4 regions of the Mesorhizobium sp. WSM4842 genome follow, and region 1 is predicted to be linked to each of the others. Evidence: predicted binding sites of a transcription regulator. Region 1 holds the regulator's gene; each other region holds the start of a gene.

Region 1 (5,961 bases):
CCTCGATGCGCAGCAGCATCGTGCCGCCGGTGTGTTTCGCATACAGCCAGTTGAACAGCGCCGTGCGCGCGCCGCCAATATGCAGGAAGCCGGTGGGCGAGGGGGCGAAACGGGTGACGACCTTGTCGGACATGGAACTCTCAGGCAAGCGCAGGAAGCGGATGTGATTGCGCGGACTTTCGCGCGTCGCGCGTTCATGTAGCATAGGAGGTCAAGGGCGCAAGGGGCAGACCCGATGGCTGGACCAGGCCGCGGCGCGGACAAGAGCGAGGGCGCGACCACAAGCGTCAGCGAACGATCGCTGTTTGCCGACGTTCCCCACGCCGAGCCGCTACCCGTTTCGCTGCCTGCGTCGCACCCGGGCATTCAGCCCCTTTCGCCGGACCGCGCCGCGCCAACACCGGCTCCAACACCCGGGCCTGTCATTCGTTTCCGCCGACAGCTTAGCCATCTTTCACCATCCGGTATCCGCAACAGCGTGGCCTCGGCAGCCGGCCTGGAACTAGACCGCGGCGTCGCCTTTCTGCTGGTGCCGGTTTTTCTGGCATGCGGGGTGATCGTCTATTTTTCGCTTGCCGTCGAACCGGACTTTCCGCAGCCTATTGCCGTCGTGGTCCTCACGGCATTGTGTGCGGCAGTGACACGCTCATGGCGCAAAACGCATCTGTGCTTCATGGCAGCGTTGCTGTGCGCACTCGGGCTACTCGCCGCCAAGGTTGAAACCTGGCGCGTGGGAACGCAGATGCTCGGCTCGGAAATCCAGACCCAGCTCACCGGCCGTGTCGTTAGGCTCGATCAGATGGCGAACGGCCGGATCAGGCTGACCATCGACGTGATGTCGACCGCCCGGCCGACACTGCGTTATGCGCCGGAACGTGTCAGGGTTTCGGCACGCAAAATTCCCGCTGAGATGACCGCAGGCTCGGTGGCAACCGGCTATGTGAGGCTTCTGCCTCCGACTGGCCCGGTTAGGCCGGACAGTTATGACTTCTCCTTCGACAGCTATTTCGCCGGTATCGGTGCCAGTGGCTTTTTCCTCGGCAATCCGAAGATCGTCGTTTCCGAAGATGCACCGTTCGCCGCGCGCATTTCTTCCTCGATCGAAAAGGCGCGTGAAACCATCGCCGACCATATCAGGGACAGCATCGGTGGCGCCGAGGGGGAGATTGCCGCCGCGCTGATCGTCGGCGTGCGTGCCGGCATTCCCGAAGAGATAAACGAATCGATGCGGCGCACCGGCATCTACCACATCATCTCGATTTCCGGCCTGCACATGGCGCTTGTCGCCGGCACCATCATGGGATTGCTGCGCGGCGCCTTTGCGCTGGTTCCCGATTTTTCGTCGCGCCGGCCGGTCAAAAAATATGCGGCTGCTGCCGCACTCGTTTCCATCGCTGCCTATCTGATTTTTTCCGGTATCGTGGTCGCGGCTGAACGCAGCTTTATCATGCTGGCGGTAATGCTTGTCGCCGTGCTGTTCGACCGGGCGGCACTCACCATGCGCAATCTGGCGATTTCGGCCATCGCCGTCATCGTCGTGTCGCCGCACGAGGTGGTCGGCCCAAGCTTCCAGATGTCCTTCGCCGCGACCGCTGCTCTCGTGGGCGCCTATGCCGGCTGGTCCGACTATCGTGCCGACAAGGCCACCGCGCCGCCACAGCGACGGTCAACGATCGCTTTCGTCACGCGAAAACTTGCCGCTGGGACAGGTACCATCGCAATGACCTCCATCATTGCCGGCAGCGCCACCGCACTCTTCGCCATCTGGCACTTCCAGCGCGTCTCGCCGCTCAGCCTGTTCGCCAATCTGGCCGTCATGCCGATCGTCACGGTCGTGATGTTCCTGGCCGTCGTCAGCGCCTTGGCAATGCCGTTCGGCTTCGACGGCCCTTTCCTATACATGATGGGCAAGGGGCTGACGGCCATGATTGCAATATCGGGATGGATCTCCGAGCGGTCGCCGGTCGATGCCGTCGGGCTGATCTCGTTGCAGTCGGTTCTGCTGGTGACGGCCGCCCTGGTCATCGCCACGATGGCAACGACATGGTTGCGGCTTGCGGCACTTCCCTTTGCGCTCGCCGGCCTGCTGACGATTTCCGAGACGCGCACCCCCGACGTGCTGATTTCGGAAGATGCGCATCTGGTGGCGCTGCCGATCGGCGGCGGCGAACTTGCCGTCAACCGGGTGCGCTCGAACGAATTCACCACCGACAACTGGAAACATGCGCTGGTTTCAGCGACCATTGTCGAGCCGGAGACATTCGAAAAAGGAGACGTGCGGTTCGACATCGTCGACCCGGCCGACCTGCCGCCGGGAGCGCCCTTCTACTGCACTGCCGGCCTGTGCCTCGCCCGGCACCAGTCCGGCGCGATCATCGCGCTCGCCGACGACCGCAAAACCGCACGGCCAGCCTGTGCCTTTGCGGATTTGATCGTCATCGATGATGCCACAGCCTATTATAATCCCTGCCGCAATCCGCTGGTTCTCGTCGTCACCAAACGGCAGCTCGCTCGCATGGGCAGTGCCGCCGTCTTTTTCGATCCGCTATCTGCGACGACGCGCGCAGAAATCCGTTTTGCCGTCAGACAGCCCTATAGGCCTTGGCATGAGCAGCGGAGATTTTCGCGCGAGGCGAGGGGCCTGCCGCCATACCGCAGGGCCGAGAAACCCAAAAAGCCTGCCGTTCAGTAACGCCGGATCAGTCCGACGAGCTTGCCTTGCACCTTGACCCTGTCCGGCCCGAAGATGCGCGTCTCATAGGCCGGATTGGCGGCTTCCAGTGCGATCGAGGCACCTTTGCGGCGGAACCGCTTCAGCGTCGCTTCCTCGTCGTCGACCAAGGCGACGATGATCTCGCCAGGCTGGGCGGTGTCGGCGTTGCGGATGATGACCGTGTCGCCGTCGAAAATGCCGGCCTCGATCATCGAGTCACCCTTGACCTCCAGCGCGTAGTGCGTGCCGCCGGTGATCATGTCCGGTGGTACCGAAATCGAATGCGTCTGGTGCTGGATGGCGTCGATCGGCACACCGGCAGCGATGCGGCCCATCACCGGTATGGAGATGGTGGCAACGACGTCGTCGTCATTGCCGGCTGCGGGCATGCGCGAAGGCGCCGGCTTGATCTGTCGTCCGAGGCTGCCCTGCCCAAGGCTGCCCTGAATGACGCTTGGCGAGAATTTGCGCGCCGCATTGAGGCCGGGCGCGATCGAATCGGGCAGGCGCAGCACCTCCAGCGCGCGGGCGCGGTTGGGCAGGCGGCGAATGAAACCGCGCTCCTCCAGTGCAGTGATCAGCCGATGGATCCCCGACTTCGAGGCGAGGTCGAGCGCTTCCTTCATCTCGTCGAACGAGGGCGGAATGCCGCTTTCCTTCAGCCGCTCGTGGATGAACATCAGCAGTTCATGTTGTTTGCGTGTCAGCATCGCGACCCCAACAGAATCAGAAAAACAAACCCAGAACAAACACTATCTGTTCCAGTTGTGTTCCGCAACCGTTTAAAATTTAATGAATGTGTTGACGTTTTGTTCAGCGTAGCATCAGCACGCTGCACGCGGCGCCCGTCGCGGCTGGGGGAGCGAACGGCTCGCGCACGATCAGCCCGTTGGCGTCGGCCAGCATTTTGAGCATCGAGGAATCCTGGATGCCGAACGGGGTCGCCAGCAGCGTGCCGGCTTCTTCGCTAACCACGGCGCGTACATAGTCCTGCCTGAGATCGTTGGCCGGCATGGCGGCGCCGAGCCGCGCCTGACGCATGTCCTGCCGGAAGGCGCGGCCGCCGAGCCGCGCAAGCAGCGGCGTCAGAAAGAGCTGCGTGCAGACCAGGCTCGCCACCGGATTGCCAGGCAGGCCGATGCAGCGGATGTCACCCAGCCGCCCGAACATCAGCGGCTTGCCGGGCCGCATGGCGATTTTCCAGAAATCGAGCGTCATGCCTTCACCGGTCAGCACGTCATGAACCAGGTCATGGTCGCCGACCGAGGCGCCGCCCAGCGTGACGATGACGTCGGCGCCTGCGTCGACCGCTTGTTTCACCAGCGTGGCGATCGCCTCCTTGCGGTCGGGGGCGATGCCGAGATCGAGCGCGCTGGCGCCGACCGAGCGGGCCGCGGCGGCGACGCCATAGGCATTGGACGAGATGATCTGGTCGGGGCCAAGGTCGCTGCCCGGCGGCAGCAATTCGTCGCCGGTGGCGATGATGGCGACCAACGGCCGTTTCACCACGCTGACCTGCGGGTGGTTGGCCGACGCCGCCAGCGACAATGCCGCCGGATCAAGCGGGCGGCCTTTCTCCAGCAGGACGTCGCCCTTCGAGAAATCGAGCCCGAGGCGGCGGATGTTGCGGCCTTCAACCGTCGACGCGGTCACTTCGATGCTGCCGCCGCCGAGGTCGCGGACATTCTCCTGGATGACGATGGTGTCCGCGCCTGCAGGAAGCGGCGCGCCGGTGAAGATGCGCACGGCCTGCGCCGGGCCGACTGTTCCGGCAAAGCCGCGTCCGGCCGGCGCCATGCCGATCACCGAAAGTCTTGCGGGCACGGATGCGACATCCTCGGCCCGCACGGCATAGCCGTCCATGGCGGACGCGTTGAACGGCGGCTGGGTGCGGAGCGCCAGGAGCGGCTCCGCCAGCACGCGGTCGGCGGCGTCCATCAGGGCGACGCTTTCAGCCTGCAAGGGCGCAGCATCCTCAAGCAGGCGCTCGAGCGCCTCGGCGACCGGAAGCAGTGCCATTATTAGCCTGCCCCCTTGGCATCCGCCTTGTAGTCGCCGGATTTGCCGCCGGTCTTTTCCGCCAGCCTGATGCCCGAGATCACCATGGCGCGGTCGACCGCCTTGGCCATGTCATAGATGGTCAGGCAGGCGACCGAGACGGCGGTCAGCGCTTCCATCTCGACGCCGGTCTTACCGGTGACGCGGGCCAGCGCCGTGACCTTCAGGCCTGGCAGCGTCGCGTCCGGTTCGATGTCAATGGATACCTTGGTCAACAGCAGCGGATGGCAGAGCGGGATCAGCTCATGCGTCCTCTTGGCCGCCATGATGCCGGCGATGCGCGCCGTGCCCAGCACGTCGCCCTTCTTGGCATCGCCGTCGAGAATCATCTTCAGCGTTTCGGGCCGCATCGAGACAAGACCTTCGGCGATTGCCGTGCGCGTCGTCTCCGCCTTGTCGCCGACATCGACCATATTGGCTTCGCCTTTCGCGCCAAGATGGGTGAGGGCGGCCGTCATCGTCAGGTCACCTTAGCGCGACGTGCGTCCGTCTGGACGCGCAAAGCACGCTCTAACACTTTGAATCTATGCATCGTGCTCTCCGAAAATCGATTCCGATTTTCGGGCCGATGCAATGGCGGGCGCATTGCCCGTCAAAAGCAGGCGCGTCGCAGTGGCCACGTCCTGTTGCCGCATCAGGCTCTCGCCGACGAGGAACGTACCGATGTCGCTCCGTTGCAGCCTGCGGCAGTCTTCGTGCGAGAAAATACCGCTCTCGCTGACCAGCAGGCGGTCTGCCGGCATCATCGTCGCGAGCCGCTCCGAGGTCTCGATGCTGGTTTCGAACGTCCGGAGATTGCGGTTGTTGATGCCGATCAGCCGCGATGACAGTTTCAGCGCGCGTTCCGTCTCAGCCTCGTCATGCACTTCGACCAGCGCGTCCATGCCGAGTTCGAACGCCGTCGTTTCGAGTTCCCTGGCCACGGCGTCATCGACGCTCGCCATGATGATCAGGATGGCGTCAGCGCCCCACGCACGGGCTTCGAACACCTGATAAGGCTCGAACAGAAAATCCTTGCGCAAAGCGGGCAATGTCACGGCGTTGCGCGCATCGGTGAGGAATTCAGGCGCACCCTGGAAGGACGGCGCGTCGGTCAGCACCGAAAGGCAGGCGGCGCCACCTTTCGCATAGGCCCTGGCCAGTGCCGGCGGATCGAAATCGGCACGGATCAGGCCCTTGGACGGGCTCGC
Region 2 (5,961 bases), 1.7 Mb from region 1:
TGATCGGAGTCGCATGGCGATGCATCGGCAGGATCATCGAGGAATAGAGCCGCGCGGTGATTTCGGTCATCCGGTCGAGCGACAGCGTCATGCCGCCGTCGATAGGCACCATAAGGATGTCGAGCCGGCCGATGGCGCCGTAATGCGCGTCTTCCAGCCGGTGGTGCAGATGGCCGAGATGGCCGATGCAGAGCCCCGCCACTTCGAAAATGAAGATGGAATTGCCGTCCTTGCCGAGGTCGCCGCCATTGCGGATATCCGTCGGCACGTTGCGGATGTAGACATCGTCCACGACAAGGGCGTGCCGCGCCGGACCGCCGTCCGGATTCCAGCCGCGCAGCACATACTCAATGGCGGGATCCGGATGGTCCGAATAATGGGTGCGGTGCGCCTTGTTCATGGTCACCACGCGCGGCAGCGGGTCAGCGCCGTAAACGCCGGAAAAGTCGGTGGCGATCCTGACGCCGGCGGGCGTCTCGATGATGTAGGTCGAATGGCCGGCATAGGTGATCGTAACGTCGCCGTCGACGAAAGCCTCGGCCAGCGGAGGCGTCTGCGCCTTTGGCGCTGTGAAGCTGGCATAGGTGGCCGACGGCAGCGCTTCGGCGATCGCAACGCATCTCGACGGCGGCGGCTCTGCCTGGGCCGAAGCGGCGAGCGGCCAGAAAGCCAGTATTAGCAGAACGGCGGCAGATAGGCGGAGCATGACTGCCTCCCGTGGCAGGACTGGCGCTCATGCCACGATAGCGCCAGCAACTATGATGGCTATCGTCGGGACAGTCACGTTTTCGCGAGCGCCGGAGGAGCTGAACGTCTGCCCGGCGCCCGGTTGATACCGCCAGCGATCAGGGCGTCGGACGGAAGACGCCGTTCTCGTCGCGCTTGAGCGGCGCCTTTTGCCGGAAAAGCGGGGCACCAGGCGCTTCGGTGACCGAAACGCCCTCTGTCCAATCGGCGGGTGCAATAGCGATGTAACGCGCATATCCGCCCGACCCGCCGAGCGGCTTGGCAAAGCCGATTGTAACCAACGCCCCGGCCTCCGGCACTTTGTCGAGGTTTGCAACGCCTTCTGCCTGGGTGAAATCGTTGTGAAGCAGCCAATGTTCGCCTTCGAGATTGGGCGTGGTGTCGGTGTCGAGCGGCTCATGACCATGAAACAGAATCTTCCGCTCCAGATGCAGGAACTTCAGCGCGTCCAAACTGACGCCTGGAAACGGCTTCTGGTTGAAGCGGGCGGCATCGGACCATTTCTTGTACCAATCCGAACGCACGAAGACGACCGAACCCTCCGGTACGCGGCCGTGCTCCTTTTCCCACTCTTCGATGTCGGCGACCTGGAGGTGATAGCCTTCGTCAGTCTGCACCTTGCCGCTGATGTCGATCACGACGAGCGGCCGCACCGCATAAGTGGCCGGCAGGTCGCTGATCGTTGCACCGAGTGGATTCCAATGGGAGGGTGGATCGAGCTGCGTGCCATATTGGTCCGTCGTCAACTCGTAGGCGGTCGCAACGAACCCATGCTTGTCGTAGGTGAACTCTTCGCCGGCCTTGACGTAGCCCTCGATATCCCGACCGGCGACAGCCGGTTTGAACTTGGCATTGGCGAAGCCCGGCCAAACAGGCTGCACCGGCTCGAAGGCGTGGGTCAGATCGATGTACTTGGCCGATTTGAGCGTGTTCTCATAAATCGACCAAAGGGACGATTCCTGCGCCAAGGCGATCGCCGGCACTGACCAAGCGGCTCCAAGCATGGCGATACGAACGAATTTGGATACATTCATCTGCGATCTCCCCGAAATGTCACCGAGTATCGCGAGTTTCCCGCAGGACGACAAGCATATGCATTCCTCCCAGGAGTCGCGCCAATGCGGATTCCATCATGCCGCTTTCCGCCCACGGCTTGCGCGCCGCCTCATCCTAGCGAAGGACGCGACGTTCCCTCGCCCGCTATGGGGAGAGTGACGACCGTCGCTTCGCCGGCGCCACCCAGATCTCGGCGTCGAGCCTCTTGGTCGCAAGGCCGCGCGCGATGGCTTCGGCGCTGCGGGCGTTTTTCGATAAGGCCGCGGCCTGACGCTTGCTGATCACCAGCCCTTCGGCCAGTGCCCGGTTTCCCGAAAACACCCGCGACAGGAACGGCACGCGACTGCCGCGCGCCCGCGAAAACCGCGCCGGCATGGTTTGCCGGGCCGTGTGGGCGACGACCTCGTCGATCCAGCCTTCCGCCAACCGCGCCCCCGGCTCCAGCAGCAGCAGCCAGTCGCCCTTGGCCTGCCTGATGCCGGCAGCAATGCCGCCGCTCGCCACATAAAGGCAGCCGGCATGTTCGGCAACGCGGTGCGTCTGGTCGGTCGAGCCGGTGTCGCAGACGATGACATCGCGCACCACGCCCTCGACCGCGCCGCCGATCAGCGAGGCAAGCGTGCGGGCAAGTCTCTCTTCGTCATTCAGGGTCTGGATGAGAACGCTAAGCATCGTTAGCCGAATAGCGGAATGCGGGGCGCAGTGCCAGTTTTTGCGTCGCATCGCAAAAATGTTCTTGATTTGTTCTGTTGGATAAAATAGGATTATTTTCATGAACAGAGCGATTCGACAGCCAGCCGACAGTCCCTGGCAGAGGGCAAAAATGGAACAGATCGTACGTGCCGACATTGCCGCCTTCGGGGCTGGAAGGGCCGAGATGGCCAATGCAATGCTCGAGCAGAGTGGCGTCCGAATCCGTCCGGACCGCAATCGCGGCCGGTCCGCCGGCATCAACCCGTCCGGCCGGTTCGAACCGGTCAGCCGGCATGTGTTCGATGATGGCTGGAACTCGCTCGAGGAGCTGCCGCCCTTCAAGACCGAGGTGCGGGTCGAAAAGCCGCGCACCATCATCACCCGTAACGAATCGCCCGACATTTCCTTCGACCGCTCGATCAACCCCTATCGCGGCTGTGAGCATGGCTGCGTCTATTGCTTCGCGCGGCCGACGCACAGCTTCATGGGCCTGTCGCCGGGGCTGGATTTCGAATCGAGGCTGTTCGCCAAGCCGGATGCGGCGCGGCTACTCGACAAGGAACTGTCGAAGGACGGCTACCAGCCGCGCATCATCGCCATCGGCACCAACACCGATCCCTATCAGCCGATCGAGAAGCAGTACCGGATCATGCGCGAGATCCTCGAAGTGCTGGAGGCGCGCGGCCATCCGGTCGGCATCGTCACCAAATCCGCGCTGGTGACGCGCGACATCGACATTCTGTCGCGCATGGCCGAACGCGGTCTGGCCAAGGTGGCGCTGTCGGTGACGACGCTCGACCGGATGCTGGCCAGAACGATGGAGCCACGCGCGTCGACGCCGACCAAGCGACTGGAGGCGATCAGGCAGCTTTCGGACGCCGGCATTCCGGCCTCAGTCATGGTCGCTCCGATCATCCCCGGCCTGACCGATCAGGAGATGGAACGCATTCTCGATTCGGCACGTGCAGCAGGAGCGCGCGAGGCCGGCTATGTCGTGCTGCGCCTGCCGCTGGAGGTCGCGCCGATCTTCAAGGATTGGCTGCTGCGCCATTATCCGGACCGCTACCGTCACGTCATGTCACTGATCCGCTCGATGCGTGACGGCAAGGATTACGATTCGGATTGGGGCAAGCGCATGAAAGGCGCCGGCCCCTATGCCTGGCAGATCGGCCGGCGCTTCGAGATCGCCGCCAAACGGCTTGGCCTTAACGCCGAGCGGCGGTCGCTCAGGACCGACCAGTTCGTTGCGGCGGCCAAGGCAACCGAGCAACTGATGCTGCTGTGAAGACATCGTGTGCCGCCGCTGCCGGCGGCACATGAAAAATCCCGTCCGGCCTGTCCTTGTCCCCGGGCTTGCAGACGGTGCCCTCCGGGTCCGGTGCCTCACCCGACCCGGAGGGGCTTGCGGAGAATCGGAGCCGATGCGAACCTCGCCGCAACATGGCTCGCGCGCGTTCTGATTCTCCGCTTCTCTTCGAAATCGTTGAGAGACCCGATTTCTCCTTCGAGGCGAAGGCGATGGCCGAAGGCCTATGGCCGGTGGCGGGAATGGACGAGGCAGGCCGTGGCCCGCTCGCCGGGCCGGTCGTGGCGGCAGCGGTGGTGCTCGATCCCGCCAACATTCCCGACGGCCTCGACGATTCCAAGCGCCTCAGCCATCTGCAGCGCGAGGCGCTGTTCCTGAAAATCCTCGGCTCCGCTCTTGGCGTGTCGATGGCTTCGGTCGGCGCGGAAGGCATCGATGGCAGCAATATTCTCAGGGCAAGCCTCGAGGCGATGCGTCGCGCTTTGGTCGGGCTCTCGGTGCAGCCAAAGCTGGCCCTGGTCGACGGACGCGACGTGCCGCCCGGACTGCCATGCGAAGGCAGAGCGCTGATCAAGGGCGACCAGCGCTCGCAGTCGATCGCCGCCGCGTCGATCGTCGCCAAGGTGATGCGCGACCGCATGATGTGCGGCTGCGGCGGCCATCACGCGCATTACGGTTTCGAACTCCATATGGGCTACGCCACGGTCCGCCACCGTGCCGCGATCGAGGTGCATGGACCGGTGGCGCGGCTGCACCGCGCGTCCTTCGCACCGTTCCGGCTTGGCGGAACCGAGGTGCAGGACGAAGAGAGTTTTTCGGGTCTGGATTAAGCGATGGTCCATCGTCGCGCTTTCTCCCCCCTTGAGGGGGAGATGGCCGGCAGGCCAGAGGGGGTAGCCGCGCGTGAAGCGCCAACCTCCTCTCTCATTCGACGTATTATCCGATATCGCGTCGCGCCAGCCGAGGCGACCCCCTCTGTCGCCTTCGGCGACATCTCCCCCTCAAGGGGGGAGATTACCGCTCAGGCGCTTTCGCCTAACAAAAAAAGCCGCCAGGTTTCCCGGGCGGCTTCGATGACTTCCTGATGAAGTCGCTTAATTCAGCTTGGACTTCACATCCTGAAGCGAGGCCTTGAACAGGTCGGCGCCCGCCTTTGCGTCAATCTTGCCGGCGAGCAGCGTGCGTGCGGCTTCGACGGCGATATCGACGGCGCTGGCGCGCACCTCGCTGATCGCCTCGCGCTCGGCCTGACCGATCTTCTGTTCGGCAAGTGCGGTGCGCCGGGCGACATAATCCTCGGTCTTCTTGTGCGCCTCGGCAGCCAGCATGTCGGCCTCGCGCCTGGCGGCGGCGACGATGGCGGCGGCCTCCTGCTCGGCTTCCTTGCGCTTGCGCTGGTATTGGCCGAGCAATTGCTGGGCCTCCTCGCGCAGCCGGCGCGCTTCTTCAAGCTCGTTGCTGATCTTGTCGGCGCGGGCGTCAAGCGCCTTGGCGATCAGCTTAGGCACCTTGACGTAGACGGCAATGGCCAGAAAAATGACGAGGGCAACAGTGGCCCAAAGCGTCGCGAGTGATGTGGCGTCCATAATGCGCTCCTCACCGGGCCACGGATTTGACGGCTGCCGCGATCTCGGCCTTGTTGGCCTTGCCGCCGACAAGCGCCTCGACGATTGCCGAAGCAGTGTCCTCGGCGATCGTGCCGACTTCCTTCATGGCATTGGCCTTGATGGACGAAATGCGAGCCTCGGCTTCGCCAAGCTTCTGGTCGAGCGCAGCCTCGACCTTCTTGCGGGCGGCCTCGGCTTCCGCCTTGGCGGCATCGTTGGCCTGCTGGCCGATCGCATTGGCCTTGATCTTGGCCTCCGCCAGTTCCTGCTCATAGGCGGCAACGGCGGCATCGGCCTCGCCCTTCAGCCTGGCGGCATGATCGAGATCCTGGGTGATGCGGTCGTTGCGGACATCGATGATGCCGCCAACACGCGGCATCACCACCTTCTTCAGGAACAGGTAGAACAGCCCGAAGGTGATCGCCAGCCACACAAGCTGCGACGGGAATGTCGCCGGATCGAATGGCGGGAACACGCCGTGCGCCTCGGCAGGCACACCGGTGCCGGAATGCGTATCGCCTTCCGTGCCGGTATGGCCGCCTTCGACAGCGG
Region 3 (5,961 bases), 3.5 Mb from region 1:
GCGCGGCGCCAAGGTCATTGTCTGGGCGAAGGGTTTTCTCGATGAATCGGTGCCGCTCACGACGGGCAAATGGGCTGGGGTGAACGGGCTTTCGGTTGCCAACGGCATGTTGCGGCTGGGCGAGGGCGCCGGCGCCACCACGCTTGCCGACCCCAAACAGTTTGCCGGCTATCGTGGCGACGCCGCCAATCCCGAAGCCGTCCTGCTCACCAGGAATGGTCTGCACATCGAGATCGTCATCGACCATAGCAACCAGATCGGCAAGACCGATCCAGCCGGCATCGCTGATGTCATCTTGGAATCGGCGCTGACCACCATCCAGGACTGCGAGGATTCGGTCGCGGCGGTCGATGCGCAGGACAAGGTCGTGGTCTACCGCAACTGGGTCGGCCTGATGAAGGGCGACCTTGCCGAGGAGATCACCAAGGGCGGCAGGACGTTTACACGAAAACTCAATCCCGACCGATCGTACACGGCGCCCGATGGCGGCGCGCTGACGCTGCCAGGCCGCTCGCTGATGCTGATCCGCAACGTCGGTCACCTCATGACCAATCCGGCGATAACAGACCGCGACGGCAACGAGGTGCCGGAAGGTATCATGGACGCAGCGATGACGGCGCTGATCGCGCTGCACGATGTTGGGCCGAATGGACGACGCGCCAATTCCCGCGCCGGCTCGATGTACGTCGTAAAACCCAAGATGCACGGGCCGGAGGAAGTCGCTTTCGCCGTCGAGATCTTTGACCGCGTCGAAGCGCTGCTCGGCATGGCGAAAAATACCATCAAGATGGGCATCATGGACGAGGAGCGGCGCACCACCGTCAACCTCAAAGAGGCGATCCGCGCCGCCAAAGACCGCGTCGTCTTCATCAACACCGGTTTCCTTGACCGCACCGGCGACGAGATCCACACCTCGATGGAAGCCGGCCCGATGATCCGCAAGGGCGACATGAAGCAGGCCGCCTGGATTGCCGCCTATGAGGCCTGGAACGTCGACGCCGGGCTGGAATGCGGACTGGCCGGCCACGCCCAGATCGGCAAGGGCATGTGGGCGATGCCCGATCTGATGGCGGCGATGCTGGCGGAGAAGATCGCCCACCCCAAGGCCGGCGCCAACACCGCCTGGGTGCCGTCGCCGACGGCGGCGACGTTGCACGCCACCCACTATCACAAGGTCAATGTCCAGGCTGTGCAGGCGGCGCTGAAGAGCCGGCCGAAGGCAAAGCTCGACGACATCCTGTCGGTGCCGGTTGCGGTGCGGCCGAACTGGTCGCCGGAGGAGGTCCAGAAGGAACTCGACAACAACTCGCAAGGCATTCTGGGCTATGTCGTGCGCTGGATCGACCAGGGCGTCGGCTGCTCGAAAGTGCCTGACATCAATGACATCGGCCTGATGGAGGACCGTGCCACGCTGCGCATCTCCTCGCAGCACATCGCCAACTGGCTGCATCATGGCGTCTGCACCCCCCACCAGGTGATGGAGACGATGAAGCGCATGGCTGGCGTCGTCGACCGCCAGAACGCAGGCGATCCGCTCTACCGGCCGATGGCGCCGGACTTCGACAAGTCGATCGCCTTCCTCGCCGCCTGCGATCTCGTCTTCAAGGGCCGCGTCCAGCCCAACGGCTACACCGAACCGGTGCTGCACGCGCGGCGGCTTGAGCTGAAGGCACGTGCATCGGCCTGACCCGAAGGTTCAGGAAGCACGATGCGCAACCTTTAAAGAGGCGGGTGAGGTAGGCTCGGCGTCCCCCACCCCTCAAGGGGGAGGGAAACGTCACGCCGCCTGCGCCATCCGCTCCGAGCTCATGCGGTAGGAAATCGCCTCGGCCAGATGGATGCGGCCGACCGTCTCGCTGGCCTCGAGATCGGCCAGCGTTCGCGCCACTTTCAGCACTCGATGATAGGCCCGCGCGGAAAAGCCGAGTTTTTCGCTGGCGTCCCTGAGCAGCGACAGGCCTGATGCATCCGGCATCGCGATCTCCTCGATGACCGAGGGCGAGCAATGCGCGTTGGTGGTGGCGGAGGTCGCGCCGAGCCGTTCGAAACGCTCGCGCTGGATCGTCCGGGCGCGTGCCACGCGCAATGCCACCGCGGCACTTTTCTCCGCCCGGTCCGGCCGGATCAGATCGCTGGCCGAGACCGCCGGCACCTCGATCCGGAGATCGATGCGGTCGAGCAGCGGGCCGGAAATGCGCGCCTGGTAGTCGGTGCGGCAACGGTCGCCGCGCAGGCAGCGATAGCCCGGCTCGCCGGCCATGCCGCAGCGGCACGGATTCATCGCCGCGACCAGCTGGATGCGCGCCGGATAGGTGACGCGATGGTTGGCGCGAGCGATCATGCAATCGCCGGTCTCCAGCGGCTGGCGCAGCGCATCGAGCGCCTGCGGCGAGAATTCGGGAAACTCGTCGAGGAACAGCACGCCGTGATGGGCAAGCGAGGCCTCGCCCGGCCGCACGCGCAGGCCGCCGCCGACCATCGCCGCCATCGAGGCCGAATGGTGCGGCGCTCGGAACGGCCGCCGGTCGGTCAGTTTTCCCTCGCCGAGTTCGCCTGCCACTGATGCGATCATCGAGACTTCGAGCAATTCCCTCGGCGCCAGCGGCGGCAGGATCGACGGCAGCCGCTGCGCCAGCATCGATTTTCCCGATCCCGGCGGTCCGACCATCAGCAGATTGTGGCCGCCGGCTGCCGCCACTTCCAGTGCTCGCTTGGCGGTCTCCTGGCCCTTGATGTCGGCGAGATCCGGCAGGTCGCGCGCCGAGGCATGGATGCCGGCTTCCGGCCGCGACAGCACCTGCGTGCCGCGAAAATGATTGGCGATGGCGATCAGGCTGCGTGGCGCCAGGATGTCGAAATCCTTGCCGGCCCACGCCGCTTCCGGGCCGCAGGCGAAAGGACAGATCAGGCCCTTGCCTTCGGCATTGGCGCCGATCGCCGCCGGCAGCGCGCCGGCCACCGCGGCGATGGTGCCGTCGAGCGACAGCTCGCCAAGCACGACATAGCCGGACAGCATGTCGCCTGGAATGGCGCCCAATGCTGCCATCAGGCCGAGCGCGATCGGCAAATCGTAATGGCTGCCTTCCTTGGGCAGGTCAGCCGGCGCCAGGTTAACCGTGACCTTCTTGGACGGCATCGACAGGCCCGACGCATGCAGCGCTGCCTGAACCCGCTCGCGGCTTTCGGCCACCGCCTTGTCGCCGAGGCCGACGATGTGCATGTTGACCTTGCCCGGCGCGATCATCACCTGCACGTCGACCGGCACGGCCTCAATGCCTTGGAAAGCGACCGTGCGAACCCTTGCCACCATTTTTTGTCCCCGGACATGGGCTTGCCCGAAGCCCATGCGATCATGCCGCGAACGGCGTTTTACCAGAAACAACCACAGATTTCACGCGAAGGCAAGAACATTACGGGAACAATTGGACGCTACAATCTGATGGCGTCGCGGCGCTAACGGGTCGGAAAAACACTGTTCCGCAAAGCGTGCCCTTACTTGCGTTTGTCCTCGACCGCATCCCAGAACAGGCTCGCAATATCGGCGCCACCAAAACGCTGCACTTCGCGCACGCCGGTCGGCGACGTCACGTTGATCTCGGTCATGTAGTCGCCGATCACGTCGATGCCGACGAGGATAAAGCCGCGCTCTTTCAGCGACGGGCCGATGCGGGCGCAGATCTCGCGTTCGCGCTCCGTCAATTCGGTTTTTTCGGCGCGGCCGCCGACATGCATGTTGGAGCGTGAATCAGTCTCGGCCGGCACCCGGTTGATGGCGCCGACCGGCTCACCGTCGATCAGGATGATGCGCTTGTCGCCGGCGCGCACCTCCTTGAGATAGCGCTGCACGATGTAAGGCTCGCGGAACAACTGCCCGAACATCTCGAGCAGCGAGGCAAGGTTGCGGTCGGCCTCGTGCAGGTGGAAGATGCCGGCGCCGCCATTGCCGTAGAGCGGCTTGACGATGATGTCGCCGAACTCCTTGCGGAAGGCGGCGACCTCCAGCGGGTCCTTGGTGATCAGCGTTTCCGGCATCAGGTCGGGAAATTCGGTGACGAAGATCTTTTCCGGGCTGTTGCGCACCCAGGCCGGGTCGTTGACCACCAGCGTCCGGGGATGGATGCGCTCAAGGATATGCGTGGAGGTGATGTAGTTCATGTCGAACGGCGGATCCTGCCTGAGCAGGATGACGTCCATCTCCGACAGGTCGGTGCGGACTTCTTCGCCGAGCGAATAGTGATTGCCCTTCTCATCGCGGACCTGCATTGCCTCGATGCGGGCAAACACCTTGCCGCCGCGCAGCAACAGTCGATCGGGCGTATAATGGAAGAGCTGATGGCCGCGCCGCTGCGCTTCCAGCGACAGCGCGAAAGACGTGTCGCCGGCAATCGAGACGGTGGAGATGTGGTCCATCTGGACGGCGATTTTCAGAGGCATGGCGGATCTCCGGCGGATCGTATGGCTGTTTGCCTGTACAACCTCGCCGGTCATCTGCCAATCGCGACATTTGAGGATTGCCTGCTGCAAGCTGGGCGTGTGTCGGTCAGTTGCAGACAAAGCGAGGCTGTGTGTGCGCTCGATGCCTTCGTGGGTTGGCCGCGCTGCGAGGACGCGTAGTGGGGCGTGATCGTCTTTTTGTCTGACATAAGCCTCCGGAATCCGTTTTTCTCCCTTGCTCCCCCGACCGGGCTGGCTAGGATGCGCGCCGACTGAGCCTACAGCGCCGCGCGTCCTTTTGGACGCTCAAAGGACGCTGTAGCACTTTGATTTTGCGCATGATCCTTTCCGAAAATCGAAACCGATTTTCGGGGCCATGCGCAGGGAGAAAAAGATGATGCCATCGGCGCGCTTTGCCGACCTTGAAGGTGCTTCGGTGCTGATCACCGGCGGCGGTTCCGGCATCGGCGCGGCGCTGACCGAGGGTTTTGCCCGCCAGGGAGCGAAGGTCGCCTTCATCGACATCGCCGATGGCCCGAGCCTGGCGCTGGCCGACCGCATCGAGAAGGATCTTGGCCGGCGGCCCCTCTATCTCAAGACGGACATACGCGACATCGAGGCGCTGCGGGCTTCAGCCGCCAAGGCGGCCGAAGCCCATGGCGACGTTACGGTGCTGATCAACAATGCAGCAGTTGACGATCGCCACGCGGTGGAGGATGTCACCGTGGAGTTCTGGGACAACAACCAGGCGGTCAACCTGCGTCCGCATTTCTTCACCGCCCAGGCGGTAGCGCCGGGCATGAAGCGCGCCGGCGGCGGCTCGATCATCAACTTCACGTCGACGTCGTTTCTGATCAACCACCCCGACATGCCGGCCTATACCGCCGCCAAGGCCGGCATCGTCGGCCTGACCAAGGGGCTTGCCGGCGAGCTCGGCGCCGACGGCATTCGCGTCAATGCGATCGCACCGGGCTGGGTGATCACCAAGCGGCAGAAGGAGCTCTGGGTCACCGAACAGGCGCTCGCCGCCCATATTGCCAAGCAATGCATCAAGCAGGTGATGCAGCCGGAAGACATTGTCGGCACGGTGCTGTTCCTGGCGTCGGACGTTTCGCGGATGCTGACCGCACAGATGCTGATCGTCGATGGGGGCTTCCTGTGAACTCAGCGAGCAACGTGCCTTCTGTGGCCGCCGTCGACTGGGGCACGACCCGTCTCAGGGTCTGGCTGGTCGATGAGGCCGGAAACGTGCTTGCCGAGCGCCGCGGCGACGACGGGCTGATCACCGCGCAAGCCGCCGGGTTTTCGACCGTCCTCGAAGGACATCTGGCGGCGATGGGCGCGCCGGAAGCGATGCCCGTCATCGTCTGCGGCATGGCCGGATCGCGCCAGGGCTGGCTCGAGGCGCCCTATGTCACCGTGCCGGCGCCGATCGGTGCCATCCTTGCCGGTGCTGCGCGCGTCCCCGGCCAGCGCCGCGACATCCGCATCGTGCCGGGCCTGGCCCAGCGCCAGGCCGACGCGCCT
Region 4 (5,961 bases), 680 kb from region 1:
CGGCATCTCCCGTCCCGGCAATCCCCGGAAAGAGTGGAAACACCCATCCGATCACTGGATGCGCGGCTTCATCCTCGACAACCGCGCCGCACTCGGCACGCTTGCCGTGTTCGTGGTGATGATGACAGTGTTCATGATCGCCAACCCGACCGTCTTCACCACCTGGTATCTCTACAGTTCCGTGCTCACCACGCTGCCGGTAGCGCTGTTTGTGGTGGTACCGCTGGTCTTCGTCGTCACCTGCGGCGAGATCGACCTGTCGTTTCCGGCGACGATGGGTTTTGCCTCATGGGTCTTCGCGCTGGTCGTGCAGGCCGGCTACGATCCGTTCCTCGGCATCGCCACCGCCATTGCAACGGGCACGTTGCTCGGCTCCTGGTCGGCTCGCTGGTCGTCTACGGCGGGCTGTCGTCGCTGATCGCCACGCTCGGCATGAATTTCCTGCTGCGCGGCCTGATCCAGATTATCAACGAGGGCAAGTCGACGGCGCTGACCAGCCTTGCCGACAGTTGGGCCTACAAGATCTTCTCCAGCCAACTCTACGGCATCCCGGTGCAGATCTTCTGGGCCATCGGCTTCGTCGTGCTGTCGGCGCTGCTCTACAACAGGCATCGCTTCGGCGCGCAGGTGAAGGTGGTCGGCGACAATCCCGACAGCGCCCAACAGATGGGCATCGACGTCAAGCGCGTGCGGGTGAAAGTGTTCGTCTTCGTCGGCATCGGGGCGGCGATCGCCGGCACCTTCTCGGTGATGATCAACTTCACCTGGTGGCCGACGGCTGGCGACGGCTATTTGCTGCCGGTGCTGGCATCGGTGTTCGTTGGCGGCACGCCGACCTGGGGCGGCGTCGGTACCGTGGTCGGCGGCGCCATCGGCGCCGTCACCGTGTCGTTCATCCAGACCGGCGTCGTCGCGGCAGGCCTGAGCGGTTTCTATGTCCAGTTCTTCAACGGGCTGATCATCATCCTGTCGCTGCTCGGCCACAAATGGAACCAGGCGCGGTATCGGTGAGGGGGATACTCACACCCCGCTGACAAACCCGTCCAGCACGCGTTTCTGGCCGGCCTTGTCGAAATCGATGGTCAGCTTGTTGCCGTCGATGGCAGCAATGTTGCCGTTGCCGAATTTCTGGTGGAAGACTCGGTCGCCGACATTGAAGGGGGATGGCGTGTCGGCAACAGATTTGGCGACCAGTTCGCCGTCGATGGTGCGGCCTTTGATCGAGGTGCGGCCGGCGCCATAGCCACTGTCGGTCTCGCCATAGCCGATGCGCTCGACCTGGTGGCCGGAGCGCGAGCCCCAGTTGCGGTCGGTCGCTTCGGTGCGGTTCTGTTGCGCGCGCTGCCAGCCCGGCGTCGCATAGGTGCTGGAGAAGGCGCCGGATTTCTCGGTGCCGACATTGTCGAAGCGCGAAGCGCCGTAAGGATTCTGCCGTCCTGCCCCCTGGCCGCCCCGTCCGGAGGCGAAGGAGCCGCCGCCATAGGCATTGCCGTAACCGCCATAGGAGTTGCCGCTCTCGGCGACCTCGACATGGGCCTCCGGCAGTTCATCAAGGAAGCGCGACGGGATGGTCGATTGCCACAGGCCGTGGATGCGGCGGTTGGAGACGAACCACAAATGCAGGTTCTTCTTGGCGCGGGTCAGGCCGACATAGGCCAACCGCCGTTCTTCCTCCAGCCCGGAGCGGCCGCCCTCGTCGAGCGCGCGCTGGTGTGGAAAAAGACCTTCCTCCCAACCAGGGAGAAAAACCGTCTCGAATTCCAGGCCCTTGGCCGAATGCAGCGTCATGATGTTGACGGCGTCGAGCTCGGCGTTCTGCTCGGCGTCCATCACCAACGCGACATGTTCGAGGAACGAGCGCAGCGATTCGTACTCCTCCATGGAGCGGATCAGTTCTTTGAGGTTTTCCAGCCGGCCGGGAGCTTCCGCCGAGCGGTCGTTCTTCCACATGTCGGTGTAGCCGCTCTCTTCCAGGATGGTCTCGGCCAGCTCGGTGTGCGGCGTGGTCTCCAACGCTTTCTGCCAGCGCTCGAAATTGGCGGCGACTTCGCGCAATGCTGCGCGCGGCTTCGGCTTCAGTTCGTCGCTCTCGGCGAGTTTTTCCGCAGCCTCCAGCATCGGAATGCGGAGCGTCCTGGCGGTGTCGTGGATCTGGCGGATGGTGGCTTCGCCCAGCCCGCGCTTCGGCACGTTGACGATGCGCTCGAAGGCGAGATCGTCGGCACCTTGCGCAACGACGCGGAAGAAGGCCAGCGCATCGCGGATTTCGAGGCGCTCGTAGAAGCGCGGGCCGCCGATGACGCGATAGTTGAGGCCGAGGGTGACGAAACGATCCTCGAATTCGCGCATCTGGAAGGAGGCGCGGACAAGAATGGCCATATCGTTGAGATTGTGCTTCTGCCGCTGGTAGGCTTCGATGGTTTCGCCAACGGCGCGGGCCTCTTCCTCGGAATCCCAGGCGGCATGGACATGCACCTTCTCGTCGTCCTCGGCGACTTTTTCGGTGAACAGCGTCTTGCCGAAGCGGCCTTCATTGTGGGCGATGAGATGGGAGGCGGTGCCGAGGATGTGCGCGGTGGAGCGGTAGTTGCGCTCCAGCCGGATGATCGCGGCGCCGGGGAAATCCTTGTCGAAGCGCAGGATGTTGTCGACCTCGGCCCCGCGCCAGCCATAGATGGATTGATCGTCGTCGCCGACGCAGCAAATGTTGACTTTGCTTTCGCTCACGGGCTGTTCCGCGCCTGGCGGCGCGGGCCCTCCGCGGGGGCCTCGCAACGGCTCGGACGCCCGGTCGGGCTTGCGGCCTTCGGCCGTTCGCAAACCTGTCGACGTAGAAGTGCGTCCGGCGTCCGGCCGCTGGGCCAGCAGGCGCAGCCACATGTATTGGGCGGTGTTGGTGTCCTGGTACTCGTCGACGAGAATGTATTTGAAGCGCTTGTGGTACTCCTTCAGCACGTCCGGATTGTCGCGGAAGATGCGGATCGGGTGGCACAGGAGGTCGCCGAAGTCGCAGGCGTTCAGCGTCTTCAGCCGCTCCTGATAGGCCTTGTAGAGCTCACGGCCCTTGCCGTTGGCGAAGGCGCGGGCGTCGCCCTCGGGAATGTCGGCAGGGCCAAGCCCCTTGTTCTTCCAGCCGTCGATCATCTGGGCGAACTGCCTGGCCGGCCAGCGCTTGTCGTCCAGCCCTTCGGCCTGGATGAGCTGCTTGATCAGGCGCACGACGTCGTCGGTGTCGAGAATGGTGAAGTCGGATTTGAGCCCGGCAAGCTCGGCGTGGCGGCGCAGCAGCTTCACTCCAATCGAGTGGAAGGTGCCGAGCCACGGCATGCCTTCGACATTGCCGTCGCCGATCAGCAGGCCAATGCGCTGCTTCATTTCGCGCGCGGCCTTGTTGGTGAAGGTGACGGCGAGGATCTGCGACGGGAAGGCTCTCTTCGTGGCGAGGATGTGAGCGATGCGGGTGGTCAAGACACGCGTCTTGCCGGTGCCGGCGCCGGCCAGCACCAGAACCGGACCCTCGGTGGTTTCCACCGCCAGCCGCTGTTCGGGGTTGAGCCCGTTCAGATAGTCGGGCGCATTGGTGTGGCCGCTGCGGGCAGCCATGGCGCGCGCGGCAATGCCGGACGGGGCCGTGGGCCGCGCATTCGGTTCGTCAAAAAAGGGCATGTCTTCCGAAAAGCCGGACATTGTCCCCGAATGTAGTGATTCGGCAGCGAAAGGCCAGAAGTGTCTCCGTTTTGTTCTCAATCCAGGCGGGGGAGTTACAAATCCGGTAGAACACCACCTATAGCGCCAGCCTGCTTGACAGCCATGGCGGGCCGGAGAAAGTTGTGCTCGGGGCAGGAACGCAATGCCGGGTTGCCCATTGACGCGTGCGAAGCGCGCACCAGTCGAAGGAGCATCGTTTTGGCTGTCGTCATCACCTCCCTCATCCTTTTCCTTATCGGCCTGGTACTCGGCGGCGGCGGCATCTGGTTAGCTTCGCTAGGCGGCAGTTGGTATTACGTCATTGCCGGCATAGCCTTCCTCGTCGCTGCCTGGCTGCTCTACAGGCGCAAATCCATGGCGCTGTGGCTGTACGCGGCGATCGTCATCGGCACGCTTTGCTGGGCGGTCTGGGAAACCGGCTTCGACTGGTGGGAGCTCGGTCCGCGCGGCGGCATTATCGTGCTTATCGCGTTGTGGCTGCTGACACCGTGGGCGCGGGGCGGGCTCACCGGTCCCGATGGTCGCGCGCCGCTGATCCTCGCCGTGCTGGCGTCGATCGGCGTCGCCGGCTATTCGATGACGACCGATCCAAAGGATATTGCCGGCGAACTCAACACCGACAAGGTGACGCCGACCGCCGATCGCGGCGGCAATGTGCCAGCCGGCGAATGGTACTATTACGGTCGCACGACGTATGGCCAGCGCTATTCGCCGCTCGACCAGATCACCCCCGAAAACGTTGCCAATCTGCAGCCGGCCTGGACCTATCGCACCGGCGATGTGAAAGGGCCCGACGATATCAGTGAGACGACCTATCAGGTGACGCCGCTGAAGGTTGCCGACACGCTCTACATTTGCACGCCGCACAATTTCGCCATTGCGATCGATGCCGCCAGCGGCAAGGAGAAATGGCGCTTCGATCCCAAGATCAAGTTGGACAAGGACCGCCAGCACCAGACCTGCCGCGGCGTGTCCTATTATGCCGATGCCAAAATCGCCGCCGGCCAGCCCTGTGCGGCACGCATCTATCTGCCGACATCCGACGCTAGGCTGATCGCGCTCGACGCCGCGAATGGCCAGGTCTGTCCCACATTTGCCGAAGGCGGCACGCTGAACCTGCTTGCCAACATGCCATATCCGAAGCCGGGCTATTATTATTCGACCTCGGCGCCGCTGATCGTCGCCAACAAGATCATCGTCGGCGGCGCGGTCAACGACAATTATTCAACGCAGGAGCCGTCCGGCGTCATCCGTGCCTTCGACGTCGACACCGGCGCCCTGATTTGGAACTGGGATTCCGGCAATCCGGACCAGACGACGTCACTGGCGCCGGGTCAGACCTATACCCACAACTCTCCCAACATGTGGTCGACAGCGAGCGCCGACGAGAAGCTCGGCTTGCTCTATGTGCCGCTCGGCAATCAGACGCCGGACCAGCTCGGTATGGGGCGCAGCGCCAATGTCGAGAAATTCTCCTCCTCGATCACCGCGCTCGATCTCAACACCGGCCAATTGCGCTGGGTGCGGCAGACCGTGCATCACGATCTGTGGGACATGGACGTGCCTGCGCAGCCGACGCTGGTCGACATCACCACGGCTGGCGGCGTGGTGCCGGGGCTGGTCGGGCCGACCAAGCAGGGCGACCTCTATGTACTCGACCGGCGCAGCGGCGAGCCGATCGTCCCGGTCAACGAAGTACCGGCGCCGGGCGGCGCGATCGAGGGCGACCACACCTCGCCGACGCAGCCGGCTTCGGATCTGAGTTTCAATCCGGAGCCGCTGACCGGGGCCGACATGTGGGGCATCACCATGTTTGACCAGCTGGCCTGCCGGATCGAATTCCTGAAACTGCGCTACGAGGGCCGCTATACGCCGCCGTCGCTGCAAGGCTCGCTGATCTATCCCGGCAATTTCGGCACATTCAACTGGGGCGGCGTCGCCGTCGATCCGGTCCGGCAGGTGATGTTCGGCATGCCGACATACCTGGCATTCATCTCCAGGCTGGTCCCGCGCGCGGACGTGCCGCCGCCGGGCGATACCAAGGGCAGCGAACAGGGCCTAAATCGCAATGACGGTGCGCCTTACGCAGTGATATTGAAGCCGTTTCTGTCGCCGCTCGGCATTCCCTGCCAAGCGCCGCCCTGGGGCTATGTCGCGGGCGTCGATCTCAGGACCGGCAAGATCGTCTACAAACACCGCAACGGCACCGTCTACGACATGACGCCGCTGCCACTGCCGTTCAAGGTCGGCGTG

What was found. Region 1 encodes LexA, which represses DNA repair genes until DNA is damaged. Its sites were predicted from a motif close to TGTTCNNNNTGTGTTCNG; they were not measured.
Region 2: AC0NIE_RS29640 (PA0069 family radical SAM protein) is a predicted target of LexA. The motif match lies at 2,535-2,552, and genes of this name have one in related genera.
Region 3: AC0NIE_RS04015 (YifB family Mg chelatase-like AAA ATPase) is a predicted target of LexA. The motif match lies at 3,404-3,421, and genes of this name have one in related genera.
Region 4: AC0NIE_RS17850 (ATP-dependent helicase) is a predicted target of LexA. The motif match lies at 3,728-3,745, and genes of this name have one in related genera.

Annotation. Positions count from the first base shown of each region.
Region 1 covers NZ_CM148372.1:4,379,230-4,385,190, forward strand. The annotation lists gene gltX (glutamate--tRNA ligase) at 1-133, opposite strand, end outside; gene AC0NIE_RS21200 (ComEC/Rec2 family competence protein) at 236-2,692, shown strand; gene lexA (transcriptional repressor LexA) at 2,686-3,423, opposite strand; gene AC0NIE_RS21210 (molybdopterin molybdotransferase MoeA) at 3,527-4,732, opposite strand; gene moaC (cyclic pyranopterin monophosphate synthase MoaC) at 4,735-5,229, opposite strand; gene trpC (indole-3-glycerol phosphate synthase TrpC) at 5,296-5,961, opposite strand, start outside.
Region 2 covers NZ_CM148372.1:6,100,747-6,106,707, forward strand. The annotation lists gene AC0NIE_RS29625 (MBL fold metallo-hydrolase) at 1-706, opposite strand, end outside; gene AC0NIE_RS29630 (cyclase family protein) at 846-1,781, opposite strand; gene AC0NIE_RS29635 (glycosyltransferase) at 1,948-2,475, opposite strand; gene AC0NIE_RS29640 (PA0069 family radical SAM protein) at 2,627-3,781, shown strand; gene AC0NIE_RS29645 (ribonuclease HII) at 3,937-4,632, shown strand; gene AC0NIE_RS29650 (F0F1 ATP synthase subunit B) at 4,897-5,388, opposite strand; gene AC0NIE_RS29655 (F0F1 ATP synthase subunit B) at 5,399-5,961, opposite strand, start outside.
Region 3 covers NZ_CM148372.1:864,449-870,409, reverse strand. The annotation lists gene AC0NIE_RS04020 (malate synthase G) at 1-1,687, shown strand, start outside; gene AC0NIE_RS04015 (YifB family Mg chelatase-like AAA ATPase) at 1,778-3,310, opposite strand; gene gshB (glutathione synthase) at 3,493-4,434, opposite strand; gene AC0NIE_RS04005 (SDR family NAD(P)-dependent oxidoreductase) at 4,829-5,596, shown strand; gene AC0NIE_RS04000 (2-dehydro-3-deoxygalactonokinase) at 5,593-5,961, shown strand, end outside.
Region 4 covers NZ_CM148372.1:3,695,115-3,701,075, forward strand. The annotation lists gene AC0NIE_RS17840 (hypothetical protein) at 1-418, shown strand, start outside; gene AC0NIE_RS17845 (ABC transporter permease subunit) at 418-1,011, shown strand; gene AC0NIE_RS17850 (ATP-dependent helicase) at 1,021-3,687, opposite strand; gene AC0NIE_RS17855 (glucose/quinate/shikimate family membrane-bound PQQ-dependent dehydrogenase) at 3,907-5,961, shown strand, end outside.